4 regions of the Blautia sp. MSK18_10 genome follow, and region 4 is predicted to be linked to each of the others. Evidence: riboswitches for the same ligand, from Rfam matches in the RefSeq annotation. Region 4 holds a riboswitch; each other region holds the start of a gene.
What was found. Region 4 has a riboswitch for cobalamin ahead of LI074_RS08630 (hypothetical protein). Riboswitches for the same ligand answer to the same signal wherever they lie in the genome.
Positions count from the first base shown of each region.

Region 1: it holds a riboswitch for cobalamin, as region 4 does, so the genes downstream of both, LI074_RS07205 (cysteine-rich small domain-containing protein) here and LI074_RS08630 (hypothetical protein) in region 4, are expected to answer to the same signal.
Region 2: it holds a riboswitch for cobalamin, as region 4 does, so the genes downstream of both, nikB (nickel ABC transporter permease) here and LI074_RS08630 (hypothetical protein) in region 4, are expected to answer to the same signal.
Region 3: it holds a riboswitch for cobalamin, as region 4 does, so the genes downstream of both, LI074_RS09515 (ABC transporter substrate-binding protein) here and LI074_RS08630 (hypothetical protein) in region 4, are expected to answer to the same signal.

Region 1 is NZ_JAJCGT010000012.1:54,282-60,312, reverse strand. Features, by position in the region: gene LI074_RS07220 (BMC domain-containing protein) at 1-363, shown strand, start outside; gene LI074_RS07215 (BMC domain-containing protein) at 375-803, shown strand; gene LI074_RS07210 (EutP/PduV family microcompartment system protein) at 892-1,440, shown strand; cobalamin riboswitch at 1,532-1,726, shown strand; gene LI074_RS07205 (cysteine-rich small domain-containing protein) at 2,141-2,437, shown strand; gene LI074_RS07200 (C1 family peptidase) at 2,848-5,124, shown strand; gene LI074_RS07195 (hypothetical protein) at 5,144-6,031, shown strand, end outside.
Region 2 is NZ_JAJCGT010000043.1:7,492-13,522, forward strand. Features, by position in the region: gene LI074_RS14285 (ABC transporter ATP-binding protein) at 1-157, opposite strand, end outside; gene LI074_RS14290 (ABC transporter ATP-binding protein) at 150-935, opposite strand; gene LI074_RS14295 (ABC transporter substrate-binding protein) at 1,062-2,618, opposite strand; gene nikC (nickel transporter permease) at 2,715-3,539, opposite strand; gene nikB (nickel ABC transporter permease) at 3,540-4,478, opposite strand; cobalamin riboswitch at 4,676-4,869, opposite strand; gene LI074_RS14310 (DUF4832 domain-containing protein) at 5,033-6,031, opposite strand, start outside.
Region 3 is NZ_JAJCGT010000019.1:56,491-62,521, reverse strand. Features, by position in the region: gene LI074_RS09525 (ABC transporter ATP-binding protein) at 1-71, opposite strand, end outside; gene LI074_RS09520 (FecCD family ABC transporter permease) at 71-1,156, opposite strand; gene LI074_RS09515 (ABC transporter substrate-binding protein) at 1,171-2,295, opposite strand; cobalamin riboswitch at 2,411-2,689, opposite strand; gene LI074_RS09510 (ABC-2 transporter permease) at 2,764-3,414, opposite strand; gene LI074_RS09505 (ABC transporter ATP-binding protein) at 3,411-4,256, opposite strand; gene LI074_RS09500 (GntR family transcriptional regulator) at 4,260-4,631, opposite strand; gene LI074_RS09495 (patatin-like phospholipase family protein) at 4,966-5,832, opposite strand; gene thiD (bifunctional hydroxymethylpyrimidine kinase/phosphomethylpyrimidine kinase) at 5,841-6,031, opposite strand, start outside.
Region 4 is NZ_JAJCGT010000017.1:599-6,629, reverse strand. Features, by position in the region: gene LI074_RS08635 (fibronectin type III domain-containing protein) at 1-3,643, opposite strand, end outside; gene LI074_RS08630 (hypothetical protein) at 3,735-4,661, opposite strand; cobalamin riboswitch at 4,652-4,866, opposite strand; gene LI074_RS08625 (hypothetical protein) at 5,418-6,031, opposite strand, start outside.

The sequences.
Region 1 (6,031 bases), on a different contig from region 4:
GCAAATGACCATGTAGAACACATAAGAATTGTACAGGAAACAGTTGCTGGCAAGGAGATTACTTTTGCACATGTAATGGGAGGGCCGGCTCCGGTCATATACCAGAAGCTTGGACTGAATCCGCAGGTGGATTACCGTTCATCTGCAATCGGAATTATGAATATGACACCGCCTGAATCTGCAGTGATCGCATCTGATATTGCGGTAAAAAGCGGAAATGTTTATCTGGGATTTGCAGATCGATTTACAGGCACACTGATCATTACGGGAGAGATTTCCGATGTAATGTCAGCGATGACTGAGGTTGTGGATTATTTCAGAGACACTCTGGGTTATGTAGTCTGCAAGATTACCAAAAGATAGGAAGTGTTGGGATGGCAGGGATGACAACCAGAGAATTACTGGAAAAGCTTTATAACCAGGATTATGAGAAATTAAAGGGAAAAAAGCTGCGTATGACCAGGGTAAGGGTTCCGGGAAAGGAAGTGTGCCTGGCGCATGTGATCAATCCTTCACAGAGCTGTATTTATCAGAATCTTGGTCTGCATATTGGAGTCCATGAGGGAGAAGACCACACAGGAGAAGCAATTGGAATGATTCGTTTTACCCCATGGGAAGCAGTGGTTGTAGCTGCTGATATTGCAGTGAAAAGTGCAAATGTGGAGATTGGTTTCATGGATCGCTTCAGCGGATCATTGATCCTTACGGGAGGTCTGACGGAAGTTCAGACTGCAGTGGAAGAAGTGGTGAAATTTTTTAGAGAGGTGCTTGGCTTTAAGACTTGTGCAGTTCACAAAAGTTAAAACATACGAAAAGTCAGTTATTCTGTACCGATGGTGCTTATGTAACTGCCGGAATAGCTGAGAGAAGTGAAAGGGACAGACATTAAATATGAAGAAAATATTTCTGATGGGCAGAAGTGAAGCAGGTAAGACTTCATTAACGCAGGCATTAAAAGGCGAAAAACTTCATTATGTAAAAACGCAGTATACGAATACGGATGATGATACCATTGATTCTCCGGGAGAGTATGCAGAGTCCAAGCATTTCAGCGTAGGGCTGGCCTGTTTTTCTTTTGAAGCAGATGTGGTGGCAATGGTACAGTCAGCAGATGAACCTTTCAGTTTGTTTGGCTATGGCAGTAATGCATTTATTCTGAGACCACTGATAGGAATCATTACGAAAATAGATTCTCCTTATGCGAATGTTCCAATGGTGCGTCAGTGGATGCTGAATGCAGGATGTGAAAGAATTTTTCTGGTAAACAATGTGACCGGAGAGGGGATTGATGAGCTGAGAGCGTTTTTGAATGAGGATGTTCCAAAGCTGAGTCTGGAAGAAGCAAAATTCAGACAGAGTCTTGGTCTGAATGAATGGGATCCGCTGCCGGAAGGTGTGGAATATTCATGCCAAAACACCTCGCGGAATAGTGGTGTGTGAACAGTAACGAATGAACAATAATAATTTGGAAAATATATTGATAAATAGTTGACAAGCTTGTTGCAGGGTGTTATTATAATGACAGTATAATTCCATACAGAACATATTAAGTGCTGATACTGTGAGAAAGAGCAGTACAGAAAGAGGGAATCAGGTGAGAAACCTGAGCGATCCGGTCACTGTAACAGAGGAGCAAATCTCAGAATGTCCATTGTGCCATAGCATGAGAAGGAGAGAGGAGCGATGAGCCTGGAGCCAGGAAACCTGCTTGGTATGGCGAGGTTAAACTTCCGTGTAAAGTGTAACAACCAACTCCGTTGAATCCGCAGCTTCGGAGTGTTGTCTGCTTTTATCTGAAGGCAGACATTTTTTATGGAATGCGCCTGTTCTTTATGAATTATACATGATTAAATGGCAGGCGATACTACTTCGGATTTATTCGTTCCCTCCGCGCACTCATGAACGGATTTTTTTCTACCCCGGGGTAGCATCGCTCCCTCTTATTAATTTTAAATGTATGATCTGTGAAAAATACTGTAATGAATTTTCAATGCTTTGTTATGTGAAGAGAAATTGATAATTTATTAGAGTATTTTTTTTATTTCGTCCTCTGTCCTCTGATGGGTGGGATTGATGGAGACTGAGAAAACGGAATTATTCTGGAAAGATAAAAACTTGCAACAGGAGAGGAGAGGTAGCAATGGAGAAACCTTATTGGGAAGGGAAAGAATATTCTTATTTCAGCCATAAGAAATGTGAATTTTTTCCGTGTCATAAGAATGCAGATCCGGATGATTTTAACTGTCTGTTCTGTTATTGCCCGCTATATGCCTTGGGTGAGAAATGCGGTGGGAATTTCCGGTATACGGAAAAGGGAATTAAAGACTGCACAAACTGTATGCTTCCGCATAAGCGAAAAAACTATGGATATGTCACAGGAAAATACCAGGAACTGGCTGATATGATGAAAAGAGCAAAGGAAAGTATCAGCAAATAAGAGGAGAATGCGTTGCTGCTTAGAACGGAGTGAACAGTAACAATGTGTCAGATTAGCACAAATAAGAAAGAACGATTTTCATTGTAATACAATGCTTGTTCTGCTAGAATAAGGATAGCAAAAGAGAAGAGTCTGTAAGATTTTCAAGTCTGTTCTGAGTTAGTATATAAAGCATTTCACACACATTTTCCACACTTTTCACATGCACAGAAGAAAATGCATCACAGGCATTTGACGTCTTTTCCTGGCGACATTTTCTTGTCGGCAGAGCTCTGCATTTCTACATAGAGCCGTCGGAAAACAGGGAAAATTCACTGTTTTCCGACGGTTTTTGTCATTGATCATGGTTGAAAAACAAAAAAGATGCTGATATAATGATATTATATTTATGTAAAGGAGTTAACTACTACATGAAAAAAAGAAATACAGCGATACGCGCATTGTCAGTTTTTCTGGCTTATGCAATGGTTTATACATCGGTACCAGCTGCGGGTCAGGAAATGTTTGGATCCGGAGTCAACAGGGAGACAGAAGAAAATACATCAGATCTGAAAGAATTTCAAAGTTCACAGGCAGATGAATTTGGAACAGATACGGGATCGGATGCAGAATTGTTCGGAAGCGATGATGCAAAACAGGAGTTTCAGGATGGAGAAAACTCAGAAGAGGGTACAGACGGAATCAGGTATATTAAGGGCCGTCCGTTGACAGAAGAGGAAAGAAAGGAAGAACTGGAACCCTTTAAAAATTTAAAACCTTTGGATCCGGGAATTGAAGTGGAGAGCAATCTGACATCAGTTTATGCTGCATATGGAAACAGGGAGGCTGCATTTCCATCTTCCTATGATGCCAGAAAGGAAGGATTAGTTACGCCCGTAAAGAATCAGAATCCATTTGGAACCTGCTGGGCTTTTGGTATGGCAGCAATCATGGAGACTTCGCTTCTGGCACAGAACAAAGGAACCTACGATCTGTCAGAAGAACATTTATCATATTTTTTCTCCAACAGACAGAATGATCCTCTTGGAAATACCCCTGATGATAAGAATTATGTACTGGGAAATTATCACGTGATAGGAGGTAATGATCACCTGGCGGCGATTTATCTCAGTACATGGTCGGGAATGACCACAGAGGCCGATGTACCATTTCCTACGGATTCTTCGCATCAGAATGATCTGACTGTACAGATTCCGGAAAGTAAGGCTTATAATTCTGCAGCATATCTGAAAAATGCATCTGTTTCCAAATACAGTGAGGAACGTATGAAAGAAATGCTGCTGAATGACCATGCAGTATCCATTATGCTTTATATGAAGGAAAGTTATGTAAATCCGGACACAGCTGCATATTGTTATCCTGTTGGAAAATCAAATTCGACTGTAATTAATCATATTGTGACAGTGGTCGGATGGGATGATACGTATTCAAAGGATAATTTCCTTCCTGTTTCCAATGTAACATCTGATGGTGCGTGGATCATCAAAAACAGTTGGGGGGAGAAGAAAGGAGACGGAGGATATTACTATCTTTCTTATCAGGATCCCAATATCAGTAAACTTGTAAGTGCAGAGGCAGTGGCTGCTTCGGATCAAAAGTACAGGAATAATTATTTTTATGATGGTTCTTCAGCACTTTCAGTGATTCCGATACAGGCGGGACAGTCAGTAGCAGCAGTTTATGAGACAACTGCAGGAAAGGGAAAAGCAGAAGTCCTGGGGGAGGTTAATCTTGTTACAAACAGTGACAATGCCTGTTACAAAATTCAGATATACACCGATCTGACAGATCCATATGACCCGGAAAGCGGGACCGCTGCATATGCTGCTCCATATGAGTTTGAACAGCCAATCGCAGGTGTACAGACTATCAGTGTACCAGAGGTGGTTTTGAAACAGGGAAGCAGATATTCTGTTGTGATCACAAACAGTGGGATTGAAAAAATCAGCTTTGGAGTGGAAGCAAAGTCCAGTTATGGGAACTGGTTTACCTGTACGGCGGGGATAGAAACAGGGCAGACATTCTATAAGGGTGCATCGGAAACGGCCAGGTGGACAGATGGAAAGACGAAAAACTGGACGGCAAGGATCAAGGCACATACAAGGACCCTGAATCAGTCATGGGTGCCGGATACACCGGTATTTCAGGTGAAGGCATATAATTCCGGATATAACCTTATTTCATGGGAAAAAGTTTCCGGAGCTACAGGATATTATGTGTACAGAAAACCTGCAGCAGGTGGGAAGTGGTCCCAAATTGCAGATGTCGGGACATCGGAATTAAAATATAAAGATAGTAAGGTTACGGCTAATGCATCATACCGTTATACAGTAAAAGCATATTATGAAGCATCCGGAAAAAGATATTCAGGTAAATATAAAACCGGCGATGTGATTAAAGCAGCACCTGCAGTGCAGAAGGTTACTTCTGTGAAATCTGAGAAAAATGGAATCCGCATCCGGTGGAAGCCTCAGAAAAAATGTGACGGCTATTATATTTACAGAAAGAAAAAAGGTGGTTCCTATCAATTGATAAAGAAAATTTCCAATGGAAATAGTTCTTCTTATCTGGACAAAAAAGCACAAAAAGGTGTATCATACTATTATGCGGTAAAAGCATATGTTAAAGAGCCATATGGAAATACATACAGCAAATATAAAAGTTCATCTGCTGTAAAAAGAAAATAGGAAATGAAGGAAAGAGATTATGAAGAGAAGGTTTGGAACAGTAATAGCAATGGTACTGTGCTTTATTCTGACAGTGGTTTCTGTTTATGCGGATGACGGAAAGGGTCAGAATCCGGATTATGTAACAGATTATTATATGATCGTACAGAGTACACAGGGCGGGGTAGATATTTATGATGAAGCAGACACTCAGAGTGTTAAACTGAATGACAGCAAGATCCCAAATGGAACTGCCATTCACGTTCTGGGTGAGAAGAATGGAGCAGACAAAAAAAAATGGGCATATACACATTACCATGGAATGAACGGATATGTTCCTATGGATGATCTGGATCCGGCTTCCAGAGAAGAAGCTGCCAATGAGGAATATCGTACTTTCGGAGGCAAAGATGTGGATTTCGAAGTAAAGGTTCATGGAAACGATGGAAACGTATCGGTTTATAACGGACCTGGAGAGAAATTTGATCAGGTTTCAGAAACAGAGGGAATCGCAGATGGGACAACTGTACATATTTTTCAGTATGTTCAGGGAGAAGACGGAACAAACTGGGGGAAAACAGACACAGATGGTGTGACACAGGGATGGCTGAATCTTGATCGTGATACAGATTACGTAAATGAAAATGTATCCGCAGATGCACCGGAGGCTACAGGCACATCAGGAAATGTTCCGGTGGCTGCTGTTACACCAACACCGGAAGCAACTCCAACTCCGAAAGCCACACCAACACCAGAGGTAACACCTACAGAAAAAGTGACACCGACACCGGAGGCAACACCTACAGAAGAAGCAACACCGACACCGGAGGCAACACCTACAGAAGACGCAACGCCAACACCGGAAGAAACAGAGACGCCTGCTTCGACAGAAGACAAGGAATCTGATGATAAGCAGAGTCAGAAAACA
Region 2 (6,031 bases), on a different contig from region 4:
ATTTACCACATCCGCTCTCTCCTACAATTCCTAATGTCTTGCCCTTATAGACATTCAGGTTAATGTCATTGCAGGCTGTCAGTGTCCGTCCATGAGAGGCCGGAAACTGTTTTACAATGTGCTTTGCACTGAGTACGATATCTGATTCCTTAAACAAAACGGCGTCCCTCCATTTCCGGTACTGCTGCCAGAAGCTTCTTTGTATAATCACTGGTCGGATGATTCATGACCTCATCCCTTGTTCCCTGATCCACCACTTTGCCGTTCTGCATAACGATCAGCTGGTCTGCCATGTAAGCAGCTACACCAATGTTATGGGTTACGATGATGATGCCTGTGTGGAAATCGTCACGCAGTTCCATCATCTGACGGACGATCTGCGCCTGTGTGGTCACATCCAGTGCACTGGTTGGTTCGTCTGCCAGAAGCAGTTCAGGATTAAAGGTCATTGCCATGGCAATACCCACACGCTGACGCATACCACCGGAAAGCTGATGAGGATAACTGTTCATAATATTCTCTGCTTCCGGGAGACGCATTTTCTCCAGCATGCTTACTCCTTTTTTCCACGCTTCATCTTTTGACACTTTTGAATGAGTACAGATGTATTCCACGAACTGGCTTCCAATCTTACGGATCGGATTCAGGGTTCCGCCGCAGTCCTGGAAGATCATGGATATACGTGTTCCTCTTAACTGTCTCCATTCATCCTTGGTATTGGTCAGCAGGGATTTTCCGTTAAAGAGGATATCTCCCTGTGTTACCTTACCGCCCCCGGCAAGTGCGCCGAGGACAGCTCTGATAACAGTGGTTTTTCCACTTCCACTCTCACCTACAACACTGATGATCTCGCCCTTCTTCATGTTCAGGTTGAAATGCTCGATAGTAGGTGCCTGCTTTCCATACCGGACTGAGAGATCCTTTATTTCAAGCATAAATAACGCTCCTTCTTACTTGTTGCTGTGTTTTTTGGATTATATCTGTGTCCATCTTTTCTGATATCCCGATGAACAGACATAATCCGTGCAGTCTCATTCAGAAATTAATATCTCTGAATATAATTACTCAGCAAGTGTGATGTCTTTTGTCAGCCAGTAGTAATCCATCGGATACATCTTCACGCCTGTGACTCTCTTGTTGGAGAACAGATAAGTTGTCTCATATCCGAAGAATACAGTTGCTGCATCATCCATGATATCCTGCTGGATCTTGATGATCAGGTCTTTTCTTTCTTCTTCGTCAAATGTTCCTGCAAGCTCATCAAGAAGTTCATCTACTTCCGGATTGTTGTATCCTGCTGTGTTGTTTGCAGATTTGCTGTACCAGTTCTCTCTTAAATAGTTCTCCGGATCTCCTGTATTAGCTACAAGTACGTTCCAGATAAGAAGGTCATACTGACCGGAATCTCTCATGTCGAGAAGTGTTTCATAGCTTACTGTATTCAGGTTTACATTGATACCAATCTCTTTCAGGCTGGCCTGTGCTGCCTGTGCGTAAACACCAAGCTCTGCACGGCTTGTATAGATAACGAAATCAAGTGTCAGAGGATCTCCGTCCGGTGTTTCCACGAATCCGTCACCGTCTGTATCTTTGTATCCTGCTTCCTCAAGGATTGCTTTCGCACCTTCCGGATCATAGCTGTTCTCATCGTTCAGATCATCAAATCCGAAGTCAAGTGTGGGAGGTACCGGCGCTTTACCTGCTGTAGCTCCACCCTCAAGAAGAACGTCACAGTATGTCTGTTTGTCAAGTCCGCGCAGAAGTGCCTGACGAAGCGCTTTATCGCAGAGTGCACGGCCTTCACTCTGGTTCATGAATGCATATGTGGAACGCAGGGACTGAAGCTCCTGGATCTCATAATTGTCATTTCCTTCAAACTCAATAAGGTTCTCTGTCTTTAAGTTATAAGCAATATCGATCTCGCCTGTCTGAAGAGCCATGGAACGTGTTGTCTGATCATCTACACATTTCAGTGTAACCTTATCCAGCGGCACCTCTCCATCCCAGTAATTCTCATTTTTTGTAACTACACAGGAATCTGTAGGGCTGAAAGATTCTACCTTATATGGTCCTGTACAGATCGGTCCTTCCATTGCAAATGTAGAATCATCTACGTTTGTATCTACGATCAGGAATAATGGGTCTGCAAGGCTTCCTGCCATGTTTGCGTTTGCTCTGTTTAAGTGGAAGATCAGGTTCTGTCCGTCTACTTCCATGCTGTCCAGATCAAAGAACTCCGGTACTCGGTCACTCTTGTCAACTGTACGCTGAATAGATGCCATTACCATCTCCGGTGTCATATCATCACCATTGGAGAATTTAACGCCTTCACGAATCTTGAATGTCCATGTTTTTCCGTCTTCGCTGTTCTCCCAGCTTTCTGCCAGACAAGGAACGATCTCACCTTCTTCATCGAATTTGGTAAGGCACTCACCGATAGCATAACGGGAAACAACCCAGCTGAAGTACTGCTCTGTAGGCTCCAGAGTATCAGCAAAGCTTGTTACACCGATTGTGATCTCTTTTGCATCTGCTGCGTGAGTTACGGTTGCCATGGAAAATGTCATTGTACATGCAAGTGCTACTGCTAAAACTTTTTTAAATAATGTATTCTTCATATATTCCTCCTGAAATATTTAGGTAAGTGGTGAAGTCCACGGTTCAGTACGGAAGCCGCAGAACTCTTTGTTTTTATTTTCTTATTTTATATTTTCTTACTCCTGTCTTGGGTCAAGAACGTCACGGATGCTGTCACCAAGCATGTTGAAGATAACTACGCAGATTACAATCGCGATACCTGGGTAGATCATCAGCCATGGTGCTTTTGCCATGTAAGTTCTTCCCTCGTTCAGCATCAGTCCCCATTCCGGTGTCGGCGCTGTAGCACCAAAACCAAGGAAGGATAAGGATGCCAGTTCCAGCATCATGGTTCCGATATCTGCTGCTGCAGTTACTACCATCTGAGTAACCATGTTCGGAAGAACATGTACAAGCAGGATCTTCCATGTCCTGGTTCCGTTTACGACTGCTGCTTCAATATAAAGGTTCTTCTTTACTCTCAGTACCATGCTTCGTGCAAGACGGGCATATTTGGTCCAACTTACCGCTGCAATGGAGATAACGGCATTCACAAGGTTTGGTCCCAGCATACCGGCGATTGCGATTGCAAGCACCAGACCGGGGAAAGAGATCATCATATCTGCGATACGCATGATCACACCGTCCACGATTCCTCCGAAGTATCCGGCGATCACTCCAAGAAATGTACCGATCACAAAGATAACTGCCACCAGACATAAGGTCATAATCAGAGAAGTTCTGGTTCCAAAAATAACTCGTGATAACAGATCACGTCCCAGCTTATCTGTCCCAAAGGGATGTGCAGAACTTGGAGCCTGAAGTGATTCCAGCATCACTGCATCCAGCGGGTCGTAGGGTGCGATCTGTGGGGCAAACACAGCCACACCGACTACGACCAACGCCAGTATCGAAAAAAGGGTAAACTGCTTATTTTCTTTAAATACTTTCGCTAACTTCAATTATCTATCCTCCTTAAGTCTTGGATCCAGATAAGTATAGGACAGATCCACAAGCAGATTGATACACATATACAGAATAGCGATCCACAGTACATATCCCTGAACCAACGGATAATCACGGCAGGAGATTGCTTTGACTGCCATATTTCCCATACCCGGCCAGTTGTAGATAATCTCAACGACTGCAGTACCGCCAAGAAGACTTCCCAGGGAAAGTCCAAGCAGAGTTACCAACGGAAGCATTACATTTGGAAGAACATGTCTCCATAAAATCACACGCTCCTTAATACCTCTCATACGTGCACCTGTTACATAATCCTGATGAAGTTCCTCCAGAACCGCACTTCTTACCTGTCTGGTATATTTTGCAGACATGGCAAGAGCCAACGTAAGTGCCGGCAGGACCATCGCTTTGAAATCAGTGCTTCCTCCTGCTACATTCACCCAGCGAAGCTGTACACCGAAAATACTCAGTAAGATCAGGCCAAGCCAGAAGCTTGGTACGGATACCCCGATAAAAGTAATTCCTCTTACAAAGTAATCCGGGAATTTGTTCTGATACACTGCTGCCAGGATTCCCAGCGGAATGGAAATCACGATCATCATAAGCAGTGCCAGCAGAGACATCTTCAGGGTTGGCCAGAAACAGGATACAAGTTTCTGTACCACCGGCATCTTAAAGGAATAGGACTGTCCCATATCTCCGGTGAGTACACCCTTCAGCCAGGTTCCATACTGTACAAGAAAGGGCTGGTCAAGTCCCAGCTCATGCCTTGTCTGTTCCAGAAGCTCTGGTGTGGGAAGATTACCGCACTCTGTCAGCATGATCTCAGCCGGATCACCAGGAGACAGATAAGTCAGTCCAAAGGTCAGAAAACTGATACCAAACAGGACGATCAGAATCTGCAGAAATCTTTTCCCGATTTGTTTTTTCGTCAAAATAATCTCCTTCCTACATCTTTCGTGAATTAAACCAATACCGGAAATGTTTCTGATTACTTTTACTCAGTAACATGGGGAATCCCCCCATAGGGGTTAATTTTCAGGCAAAAAAATAGCCCGCAATATGAAAACATCATACATACGGACACAAAATGACATGAAAAAATTATGCTTCCTATCTACCGTAAGAATCATTCCTATCCCAATTGCAAGCAGTTCTCCTGACTTAAGTTCATCACTTCGAAATCGCCTTCCCGGACCAACTTTAAAATCACATGGTCCAGTGACATTTTTCATTCCGAAGCTCCCTCTTACAGTGACGGGATCGTACCGGACTTACACCGGTTTCTCTATTAATCCTTGCGGAACTTACAACGACTGGTTCAAAACCAATAAATGTTATTTAATTTTTACTATAATATTATAGAATAGTTTTTTTTACTTTGTCCAGTAATTAGCAAAAAAAATCAGATTGTATTCAAAAACATACAATCCGATTTTTTTATTCCTTTTACTGTAACAGATAAACGAATCATTTTTATTCTTCAATATTATTTGCTAAAAAGATAATTTTTCCCTTCGTTATAAGTTCCCTTCATTGAAAGTCGAACAGCTAATTTCCCAGTCATCGGATCTTCAATACCTATACTGATCTTATATTTCTTTCCGGCCAGTGAGATCATCTTTTTTACCTGCATTCTTGTTTTTGTCTGTAAAGTTTCTTCCGGCAGAAGTGATTTTAACGAAATGTCAACCGCTTCTTTTTCAAGACTATTTCCATCCTCATCTTCTACCAGAACCCATACAGGCCAGTCTTCATAAAATGCTGCAACTCCATCATTCTTCCATTTAAGATTCAGGCTGACATACCCCGGCATCTGAATAAGGCTTGCTTGCGAAATCCACAAACGATATCCCATGCTTCCTAAAACTTTCCTATAACCGTTTTCATAAGTTTTATCCGCTACTTTCGGTCCAAGAAAAGTAGTATGTGCTTTCTTTATCAGATTTATTGTCTGATCCAGATTTGTGTCAAGCAACTCTTTCATTGTAATTGAACTTGTAAACTCACCTCCGGAAGGAAACTTTTTCCAGAAATCTTTCATTGCGGATAACCCTTTTTTCTCATGAGTCTGGTCAAACTCACCGCCTTCATTAATCCAACGAAACCATTCCTCTGTGCTCTCTGGCTGTCCGGTCATATCGTTGTAGAGACCTGTTCCATAATGTTCTCCCTCACTAAAAGGTCTTCTCATCAGTATCATGGAATCAGGGAAGGCCTCTGTCCATGGAATCATATAACGTTCTCTTACAGATTCTTCTGGCAGACTCTGTATTCCTGCGGAAATATTTACATGCCATTCTCCCCAGTGCCCCAGACTTCCAAGTTCGATATAACTGACCAGTCCATCTCTGCCAAAATGCTCTCCAAGTGCATTAACTGCCCTTTTGTGATATTGTATCATCTGTTCATTATTATAATCAGGAGCATATCCCTTTCCATACTCCATATCATACCAGGTTCCCGCATGATCAGTTTTGTCATATAG
Region 3 (6,031 bases), on a different contig from region 4:
TCTATGGAAATTCCCTTCAGTATCTGTCTGGCGTGAAATCCGACCTGAATATCTTCTGTAGTGATCTTCATTACTTACTACCTCCAAATCCATAGGATTTCCGCACAAGCAGATAAATAAAGCACGGAGCACCGATAATGGATACCAACACACCGATCGGCATCTCAGAATTCTTCAGGATCACACGACATGCCACATCACACCAGATCAAGAACGATGCACCAAGCAGTGCACTTAATGGCAATAATCTTCTGTGGTCTGTTCCAAAAAGGATTCTGATCACATGAGGGATCACAAGTCCTACAAAGCCGATCACACCTGCACAATATACTGCAAACCCGATCATTACAGAAGCAACGATCAGATAAAAAGTTCTCAGCCTGTGCAAATCAGTTCCCAGTGTGATCGATACATCATCTCCTAACAGCATCAGATTCAAATTACGATATTGCGTCCAGAAAATAATTACACAGATCAATGTAACAGGAAGCATTACACCTACTCTGCTCCAGCTTGCGCCTGCAAGGCTTCCCATCATCCACTTCATTACTTCTGTTGCTGCATTTTTGTCATTGGTGATATAGATAACAAAATTGGAAAAAGCAGAACATACCGCGCTGACGGCCATTCCGGCAAGGATCAGTTTAGCAGAAGTAGCTTTTCCGCCCATGTTTGCAATGGCAATTACTGCAAAAGAAGTGACCATTGCACCAATAAATGCAGGAACACCAACTGAGTTTCCACCGAGAAATCCACCAACTCCAAGCATGATCGCCAGTGTTGCACCAAGGGATGCACCGGATGAAATACCAAGTACATACGGATCTGCCAGTGGGTTCTGGACAATCGCCTGCATAACTACGCCACAGACGGAAAGAGCCATTCCAACTGCCAGAGCCAGCAGGACTCTGGGCAGCCGGATCAGCCACACAACATCGTGAACTGCGCCTTCTGCATAGGCGGACAGGCTTTTGATATGAAACAATTTATATGCAATGACACTGTAAACATCTTTCAGTGACAGATCTGCATTTCCAAAAGTGATTGCTGCAAGAATGGAAAAAATCAGAAATGCCGCAAGCCCGATAAGAACTGCCACATACATGGATGTCCTGAGCACACTGCCTTTTTTTGTCTGTGAACCCTGTTCTTTCACTGTTATGTCCTCAATCAGTCAAGATTCACATCCGGATATAATCCTTTTGCGAAAGTTTCAATACCATCCTGTGTACGTGTTGCACTTGCGTACATTTCACTGAGCATGATCGGATAAACACGACCGTTCTTTACAGCGTCAAGGCTCTGAAGTGCTTCGTCATCCTTAATAACGGCAAGCTGGCTTTCTTTTACAGTTTCCGGATCATCACCTGCATATGGCATGTATACAACAAAAATCACATCAGGGTTTGCTGCAATGATATCTTCTTTTCCTGCTGTAGAAGCATCCGGGTTTGCCAGAGTCGCACCCAGTTGTGTTACCATATCTCCACCAAGGCTCTTTGCACCATAGTTTGTGATATCTTCTCCAAGAGGTTCCAGAACCATTACGCTTGGTTTCTCTTCTACATCTGCTGTTGCTGTAAGAGTTTTATCGATCACTGCCTTTGCATCATCTACGATTGCCTGTGCTTTGTCCTGTACATCAAAAATCTTTCCAAGATTTAAGATGTCTGTAAATTCATTCTCCAGAGTTCTGTCTCCGTCAGGGCGTGTGTTTGTGTTGTAATAAGTGTTGCAGCCTTTGTCGATCCAGTCTGTTACATTTCCGAGATTTTTATCAGAAAACAGGGAGCTCCAGGATAAGATCATGTCTGGCTCCAACATCGTTACAGTCTCAAGGGATGGGGTAAATTCATCAAGATAATTTGTTTTTGAAAATGCATCTTTAAGTTCATCCGGAACTTCATTGTCAAGACCTGCAGTAGCTACCAGACGGTCTTCCAGGCCAAGTGCAAGCATGGTTTCAATGCTTCCCTGATATACAGCAAGAACTTTCTCCGGTGCCTTTTCATAGGTTGTTTCGATTTCATTTCCATCATAATCATAGGTTGTGATGGTCAGAGGATATTCTGTCTTTGTACCTTCTGCGTCTGCTGTCTTATCTGCATCTGCTGAATCCTGTGCGTCTGCATCTTCCTGTGTATCAGAGTCTGCATCTGCTGCCGGCTGATTGTCCTCTTTGATTGTCTCAGAGTCTGCTCTCTCTGCTGCAAAAGCTGCCGGAGCTGCGGAAACTGCCATAGCTGCTGCCATCATAATTGCCATGATTCTTGTGGATAAATACCTGTTTTTCATTTGACTTCCTCTCTTTTCGTATATGTTATTTACCTGTTCGTGTAACCGAAAAGATGGGACTTCAGAAAAAGTAAAATAGAAGTGATAAGAATAACGGATACTTTTTACGGAAGCTCCTTCTTTACGCTGTCAGGCAGGTTTCCTGACTCACAGATCACAGAAAGTTCCCATAAAATAAAAACTGATACAACATCCATGCTTCAGCAGTTCATGAATGTTGTATCAGAAATATTTCCAGATACTCTCTGACAGCCGGATTCCGCCTTCTCACATATTTATGCAATGACATATTACAATCCCGCTTTTTTCTGTATACAGTGGCGCAACCGTTCAGGCATTTCACCTGATTCCCTCTCACATTATCATACACAAAATCTGTGTATGATAATGTTCACTTAACAGCTATTCAATTACGCTGATATAATTTTAGCACACTGCTTTTATAATTACAACCATATTCGAGACACATCAGAATTCTTTCTTCTCCATAAGCCGGACACCAATCCAAAAAGATCCCATATATACAATTACTGTAAATAATACAACTCCGGCCAATACCATTCCCCAGTTCAGTCCATTCAGCCATGCATCGACTGCGTCTGCTGAAAGTCCCATTGTTTTTATCAGAATATAAACTACGGCAAATATAATAGCCCACATGACCATTGCAATATAACGTCCTTTTTCCGCTCCAAAATGTATTACAAGCGGGAGCGATACCGCCAGCATAAGAAGTGCCAGTGGAATGTATATCAGAGTGCCAATAATTTTCTCACTCAGGCACCCCTGAAGCTCTGCCACACCTTTACAGATCACTCCCGTTATTGCTTCAATTCCCCACGCTGCAGCCGTAAGCCCTGCTCCCAGCAGATATTTCTCCGCCACATACTGTTTTCTGGTAACCGGCAAGGTCATAAGAAATGCAAGACCATTATCAAACTCATCATAACTTATAGTCGTAATAGCAAAAATTGCTGTGACAATCGTAAAATATCCTGCAGCAAAACTGACACTCCCGCTTCCTGTCAGATTCAGGATGACTCCCATTATAACAACCATGATAAAAAACTGTTTCTGCTGTTTCATCAGTTCTATATCCTTTACAAATAATCCCTTCATACCTGTTCCTCCATCATCACTACCAGATCATCAATCTTTCCATTCTCAATTACAACATCCGGATAATTTTCCATATAAAATTGTTTCTGGTTTGTCAGACACCTGTATCCATAAGCTTCTTTCCGGATCTTAATAAGGTATTGCTGATCCAGTTTTTCGTACTCTTCTTCTGCAACTTTAAGAACTGCATAATCTGACAGCAGTACATCTGTATCCTCATGAAGGATAATTTTTCCGGCATGGATCATATAAAAATCGTCACAAAGACTCTCCAGATCTGATGAAATATGGGAACTGATCAGAATAGAACTGCTTTCATTTTCTTCCATATATTCTCTCAGCATGTTCAGCACCTCATCCCTGGCAATCACATCCAGACCAACTGTGGGCTCATCCAGAATCAGCAGTTCTGCCTTATGGCTTAATGCTGCCAGTACTTTAAACTTTGCTTTCATACCAGTGGAAAATTCTTTGATTTTCTTGTCTGTGGGCAGATTGAATCTCCTGCACTGCTGCAGAAATTCATCTCTGTCAAAATCTGGATATATGCTTTTCATGATATTTGCCACGCCCGCTGCTGTCAGATACATACTGAAGCCTGAATCTGCAAAAACAACTCCCAGTTTCCGCTTATCCTCCGGCTTAAGCTCTTCTGCCTTTTTCCCAAAGACCTCTATCTCTCCGCCATCCGGATGAATCAAGCCGAGCAAAGCTTTAAATGTGGTGGATTTCCCGGAACCATTTCTTCCAATAAGTCCTGTAATCATCCCAGGCTGTACTTCCATAGAACAGTCCAGCGAAAAACCTCTGTAATGTTTCTGCAAATGACTGATTTTCAACATGTCTTAGTCCTCCATGATCATTTCAAAAAGATTTCTGATTTCCTCATCGTTCAGTCCACATCTTCTGCCCTTCATGATTGCCTGCTCCAGATCATGTTCTACTTCTTTGAGCTGTTCTTCCCTCATCAGGTTTTTATTTGTGGCTGCAACGTAGGTTCCTTTTCCATGAACAGTGACGGTAAATCCCTCTTCTTCCAGATTGTCGTAGGCTTTCTTCACAGTCAGGGCACTGATCTTCAGCTCCTTTGACAGACTGCGTACTGAAGGTAATACAGTGTCAGGCTGTAACTCTCCTCTGATAATTGCAGACTTAATCTGGTCTATGATCTGTTCATAAATAGGTACCATGGATGAATTATTGATTATAATATGCATATGTGTCTCCTCCATCTACAAACAGTATATAACAGCGTATAACTGTTGTCAACTGTTTTATACTGTTATACATTATATTTTATCAAACGAGTCTGCCTCCCCCTGTTCATTGATAACATCTCACTTCGATTTGCAGACTAAAAACATTTTTACAGACAAAAAGAAAGATGGATTCGGTTATAAAATTTTCCAAATCCATCTTTCTTCTTATCAGATTCTTAATCCACATTGCTACGTATCTCTACACCGAATAACTTCTCTGCAGGGAACTCACTTAATTCGGTTAAAGAATTGTTTTTAATTTGTTTTTATGTAATTGTTTTTTCTCTGTTTTTTACTCTGTCAAATACGCCTTCAGTTTCTCCATATCAGCTTTCATCACTCTCCGTCCCACCTCATAAATCTCCTTTAAATGGGCCGGATCACGCTCAACCGGTTTTGCACTGATGTCTCTGTCCGGGCGGATAACATGGATCCTGCCCTCTTTTTCCAGATATGCGATTTTATCAAGCATACGATTATACTGAATATGACGTTCATCCAGAAGCTTTACAAGCTCCGGATACTCCCTGAACTTCAGTCTGAGCAGCGGCATCAGCTTATTATGTTCTTTTCTGTATCCCGGATGACGGGTACATACTACCACATTTTTCTCATAACCCTGTGAAAGCATCCAGTTTACAGGTATCGGATCTGAGATGCCTCCGTCCAGATACATTCTTCCATTCAGATTTACCGGTCTGGCAGCCAGTGGCAGGGAAGCTGATGCGCGCATCCATTCCACATCCAGCCTGTCTCCCATTCTGCATTCCTGATAGCAGGGTTTCCCTGTTTCAATATCTGTGCATACAACCGTAAACTTCATGGGTGATCTGGCAAATGTCTCTGTGTCAAAAACATCCAGCTTCCAGGGCACCTCCCCATATGCAAAATCTTTGCTGTAAAGATCGCCGGTAGTGATCCAGCTTTTCAATCCCATATATCGTTTATCCTTGCAGAATCTGGTATTATAACGAAGGGTTCGTCCAATCTGGCGGGACTTATAATTACATCCAAAAATTGCACCGGCGGAAACGCCAACTGTAGAATCTGCATAAATCCCCTGCTCCATCAGCTCATCCAGAACTCCGGCTGTATACAGTCCCCGCATACCTCCACCTTCCAGAACCATTCCGAGGCCTTTCTTTTTATTGTCTTCCATAGCTATTCTCACTTTTCACTTTCTTTCACATATTCATTTCGGATTGCAAATCCATGATCCATAGGGCCACTTCCCTTTCCCAGGTCAAGCATTGCCGCCAGTGCTCCTGAAATATACTGTTTGGAACGTTTTACAGCAGTCTGCAGGTCATATCCCTTTGCAAGATTGGAAGCAATGGCACTGCTCAACGTACAGCCTG
Region 4 (6,031 bases):
CATCACTGCTGAATGCGTCCGCACTTCCATCTGAGAAATCAGATCCCTCAGACTGTGCCGGTACCGCCTGTTCCTCTTCAACAGAAGCTGCCTCCTGTGCTGATGGAACTGTAGTCGGCTGAGGTGCCTCATATCCTCGTACTGTCTGCGCATCCGGGAGTGCTTTAAGCATTGCCTTGAGCGCATCGGCTTTCAGCTGGTAAATATAACCTTCTGCTTTCTCCAGAGAAGCTGTATTTGTAACCTGGGCTTTCTGCTGGTCATCAAGCGTATCATACAATGCCCTTGCATTTACCACATAAGCCTTCCAGTCATTCCAGATCTTCTCTGTTGGAACATTGTTATTCTTCTCTGTCAGTCTCAGAGGTCCGTCAGAAAGAGCACCTGAAGATGAAGTAGTGATATTCAGTTCATCGATAAAGGAGATCACATAAGCAACCTTCTCATCTGTACTCTGTCTGCTGATAAACAGTTCTGCTTTTTCAAGCTCTGCATAGTTTGTCACACGCTTCTTCTGATCTGCTGTCAGGGCATCATAAGCCGTTCTGGCTTCCACTACAAGAGCCTGTTTCTTCAGATAATTATCGGAAGTAACCTCACCGATCGCCTTGATCTTATCAACAACTGCAGCCGCAGCCTTCAGATCAGGGATCAGATTTCTCAGATACTGTAACGTACTGTAATTCGTAACCAGAGCCTTCTGCGCATCCGTAAGAGCATTGTACTCTGCCTGTACGCGGTCAAGAAGCTGCAGAACATACGGATCAAGAGTCAGTTCAGAAGAAGAAGGAAGCGCATCAATATCAGCGATAACCTTCTCTGCCGCTTTCTTATCCTTATCTTTCTGCTCCTGCTGTTTCTCAAGTTCTCTGATCTTAGCCTCTGCTTCAGTCAGCTTAGAGTAATTTGTAATTACAGATTTCTCTTCATCATTCAGTGAATCATAAAGAGTTCTTGCCTTCTCTACAGCCGCCTTGTCATCCAGTGTCAGCTTATCCGCTGCCGGAATCGCATCAATGGCTGCCATAGCTTTTTCAATAGAATTACCTGAACCAGTCTCTGCTGCAAGAAGCTTTCTGAGTGTATCCTTGTTAAAGATTGCCTTGTGAGTTTCGTCTAATGCTTCGTAAGCGTCTCTCGCTGCTTTGATCTGCTTTTTCGTACTGTCATCGTTAAGGGCAAGGATCTTGTCGTTAACGTCTTTTGTTGGAACAGTTACGTCTGAGAAATCCCAGAATACAGTTACCTGATCTTTCTGTCCCAGATTATTACGCTGATAGCATCTGACAAATCCATCTAAGCCTCTGGCAATCTGTGCCGGATCATACCAGTAAAATCCGGGAATTGTTCCTTTTTCAAAATTAATCAAATCAAATGTCGCATCCAAAATGGTGTTTCCATTTTTAATAAATCCTGCATTCTTGTCTAAAATATCTCTATCATATGTCGATGCATACAAAAGTCCCTGCGCATCGTTCCATGCATTATTTCCTGCTACCTGCGGAGGAGTTGGATTTTCATATGCAGCTGTACATAATGCTCCCGTTGCGCGCTGTACCTGCATTGGAACATATTCTGTTTCAAACGACTTGTTAATTGTATTTGTGACATCTTCAAATCCGGATTTGTTATACCAGTAAAGCAAAGTCTGCCATGCCATAAAATTGTCCGCATTATCCAGATTATGATTACCATCTTCTGATTCTGTCAGAGTTGCCGCTATATTTGCAGCTTTTTCATGAGCCCATTTGTCCATATCTTCATTTGTATAGTTTTTGGATTCATAACCAACTGCTTTCAATGCATGAATCGTATATTCTTTAGCTAAATAGTTCTTGCTGTTTACGATATCCGGTTGAGAAATAAATTCCAGAAGATCATAACTGTCAATGTCTCTTGGATCATATCCAATTGCTTCAATGGTAAGTACAAGTTTCTGATAAACATTATATTTGTTAACGTCTAATTCTTCACCATTATCTTTCATTTCCTGAAGTTTCTTTTTTGTATTAGCAAACCATTTGTCAAAATACTGTTTATCCCCATTCGGATAGTAATGACATCTTGCAGCAGTAAACACAAACCAGACCGTCGAATCAGTCCAGCATGGATTTTCTACATTATAAGAACCGCCTTTCAAAATAAGTTCTATCGCATCCTGAGCTTTTTGATAATACCAGTCATTTGTATGAGCTACCTCAGCTCCATTATCAAGAACTTCACAAGACCCTTTAAGAACATTAACACGAAAAACATATCCATCTTCTTTTGCCTGATCTGCTTTTGCAACTGTCAGACTTGGAGTTGTATTATCCTTCCATTCTACAGTCACAGGTCTGTTTCCAAGATAACTCATTTCTACATTAGCAGATTTGATGTCCTCTGTATTAAGTTCCGGTGTGACTCCATAAGTATCAATCAATGTTTGTTGTTTTGTTGTTATATTTGCAAATTCAAAATGATCAATATTAACAGTTGTATCACCCACATAAGGATAATAATAAGTATTCGTAGTACTGTATTTATTTTGATCTTTTGGCGTTTCTGTATTCCATACTTTTTTTTCAGTAATTATTGGCTTAACATCTAAGGTTATAATTGCTTCACGTGGAAAATAATATGGATATCCATCATTTTCGTCAGCAGACATTTTCCAATATTTATCAAAATCAAAACCTTCGTATGTCTCTTGGGAATGCATCTGCTCGGTTGTACGTGAACATGATTGATTGAGATCTTTTAAATCAGAAAGATCATCTTCTGTTTTACTTCCAGATATATAGGTATTTATAAATTTTTCATTATCGTAGTAACAATTTTCAAAAGTACAACAGCGATCTGGTAAAAGATCTGTAAATGGTACAATCATTATATTTCTTTCGAAGATTGTATCAGATGAAAACTGCTCAGCAAAATTATTATTATATGCTCCATAAGCAAAACAATTTACAAATTCTGTACCAGTATATAATTCTGCATTTCCAAATTCTGACAGACCTAAAACTACGTTAAAATTTTTTTGCTCCTCTTGTTCTGCATGAATAGAAAAATCCACACCTGAACTGCAATTTTTTATTAATCCTCCTCCCGAATCAAAAATTGAAAACAGCAAATTATTATTAAAATCTGTCAGATATACATTTACTGTACCTGTGACTTCAATTCCAAGTAATGTACCGCATGAATACTCATTTACCAAAAAAGAAGCACCAATATCATCATTATTCGTTAAATTAAATCTATCTATGTTAATTTTTAAGTTTTCTATGCTTCCTTCTACATCAAAAGGAAAAACTTCTTTTCCCTTCTCAAATTGATTTGTAGAATATTCAATGCTATGATTTTGTCCGTTAAACTCACCATCAAATTCTAACCAATTTGAATCATCTACACTTTCATCCACCTGAATTGAAATATCATTTTTTAATAATATGGTTTCTCCAGCAAATTTTTTTCCATTAATAATTTGATCTTTAAAAGTATAAAATCCCGTACTATCCCATATTTCATACTCACCAGCATCATTTTTTATGAATCCGGTTTCTGCTCTTACATCTATGATGGATAAACACAAAAACATAAATAGCATTAATGCTATAGATGGGATGAAATGCTGCATATTACTCTTATGTTTTTTATTCATTTCATTACCTCAAAAAACAAAGACTAGACATAATTTAATGTCCAGTCTTTGCTCAAATTCCATTTATTTTATTAATATGTTTTGAAAACTTCTACCATGGATTTACCTGCGTCCATTCTCCTTCACTATTTTTAATGTAACCCGTCTGACCTAAATCTAGTCCTGTCATCATACTAAATGCAAGGCATACACTTCCGCTATCTTTGGTAAGAACTGTATCTACGCCATTGTTATTTGTATTTCCATTAATCAAAAGCATCCAGCCTGAATAATTATTATAATCTTTTTCAGATAACCAATCTGTAGCATGTATCTGATTATTAAAAGTGCTGTTTTTTGCTAACCCAAGTTTCGTTTCAGTTGCATTTAATTTAGGTAAATATTTGTATTTACCTTTTAAAGCTATTGGATCTGAACTTATAGTACCGTTGTCTCCAAAAAATCTATTATTTTGAGAGTGTCCTGGCATCTTAATTGCAGGAATATAATTACTTGTATAAGTTACACCATCAAAAGTATAAGAAGTCTGATACCATTTCAGATCACCAAGATAATGATATTCAACACCTGAAATAGTTTCTTTTGTTTCAGTTTCAGCTGGATACAGTTTTTTCAAAGCATCCAAAGCAGTATCACCCTCATTCAGTGTTACATCAGCAGCGCGAATTACTTTGCCATTCATAACTTGAGTCTGAATAGATACTGGTAATGTAAAGGTGTTTTTGTCTGTTGTTTCTGATGCAAAGGCTGGAACACACATTGCCACAACCATCATAACAGCTATTAACAGAGCCATGATACGTTTTGTTAATTTCATTTTTGAATTTTTCATATTGTTCTCCTTTCTTTTATGAAATGAAATTAAACTGTTACCGATTCGCAAAGCATTGCAAATCTTTATATTATCGGAAATTTGTTTCCTGATAATATCTTGATTAATGATTGCTTTTTCCCAAAAAGGGTACAAAAAATAAACCTCTGCTCTGCCTGCAGATGTCCATTCTTCATTTTCACACACATTCTAAAGCCCGTCTCCTGACTTAAAGTTCCAGAGTATTTTTCAGGCATACTCTAACCTACTTGCTGCCCTTCTCAGAAATAATTTCCAATGGCTTCGCAGTGTTCGTCCTTATTACAGTGGGGATGAAACCGTACCGGTATCTCACCGGATTTCCAAAAGCTAAAGATAAAGAGATAACGTTACTTCCGATATTCTGTTATCAAAGTGCAAAAAAAATCCCTGCCGGATTCGGCAGGGAATATCAATGTACAAACCAAGAATCCACTCCTATCCTTTATATTAAAGTATCCCTTATGAATACTTCTACAAGAATACAGTGAATTGCAGACTGAATATACTACAAGGGACGAAAGCCCTGTTTGGGATTCTCACCCAACGATTCTTCAATCATTACCGTAGTAATGAGCTGTACATGTGCGCTAAACGCTATTCGTTTTTTACGAAACCATCTTAACATTTTATCCATAATTTGTCAATATCCCGATTACAAATAAATTACTGTTCACTCCGTGCCCAGTAACACGCTACGCGATGCACAGAATTTATGCTAAACGCATAAATTCGCGCGGTATTTCTCGGGTTTTCTGTGACCTTCGCTCACAAAAAACACCTCGCGGGATACTACCAGTGAATAGTAATACAAATAATTACTTCCCTTATTATCCCCGGAATACGTCTGAGAAAACACTCTTTTACAGAATCTCCACAATGCGGAATATACAAATCAAAGGAATGATCTTCCACACCTCGGTTCTAAAGTCCATACTCATCATAATACTGCCTGCGCTTTTTAGCATCTGTCACTACGATCTGAATCTCATCATTTCTCTTATCAAGAATAAGTTTATTAATCAAAACACTAAGGCGTTCTTCTCCTCTGACTTCGCCAATTGCTTTGCCAATAGATTCGCCAATTGCCTTGCCACGCGCTTCTCCAATAGATTCGCCAATCGCCTTGCCACGTGCTTCCCCTTCCGCTCTTAACCTTTCCGATTCCAGTTCCAAAACTTTTCCACCCATAGCATCACCTATCCCTTTCTGGATCTTCTCTTCATCCTGGAAGATATAGTCCGAGATTTTTACAATCAGTTTTATCAGTTCCTTTTCAAGCTTTACACGTATCTCCTCATACTCATTCAACAATGTCTGAAATAACCGGGGATTCTCCCTCATATCATGGGCTCTTTTCTCATATCTCATGATATAAAACGGAAGCAGCATCAGCAGATTTTTCTCAAAAATACTTTCCGCTGTATAATCAGCCATTTTTACAGTTGGTACGCGGTACATCTGCTTTCTCCCATCCGGAAAAATCACATTCGTTTCCAGAAAATCCGGCGTATTCCCCGAACTTCTCAAAAACAACA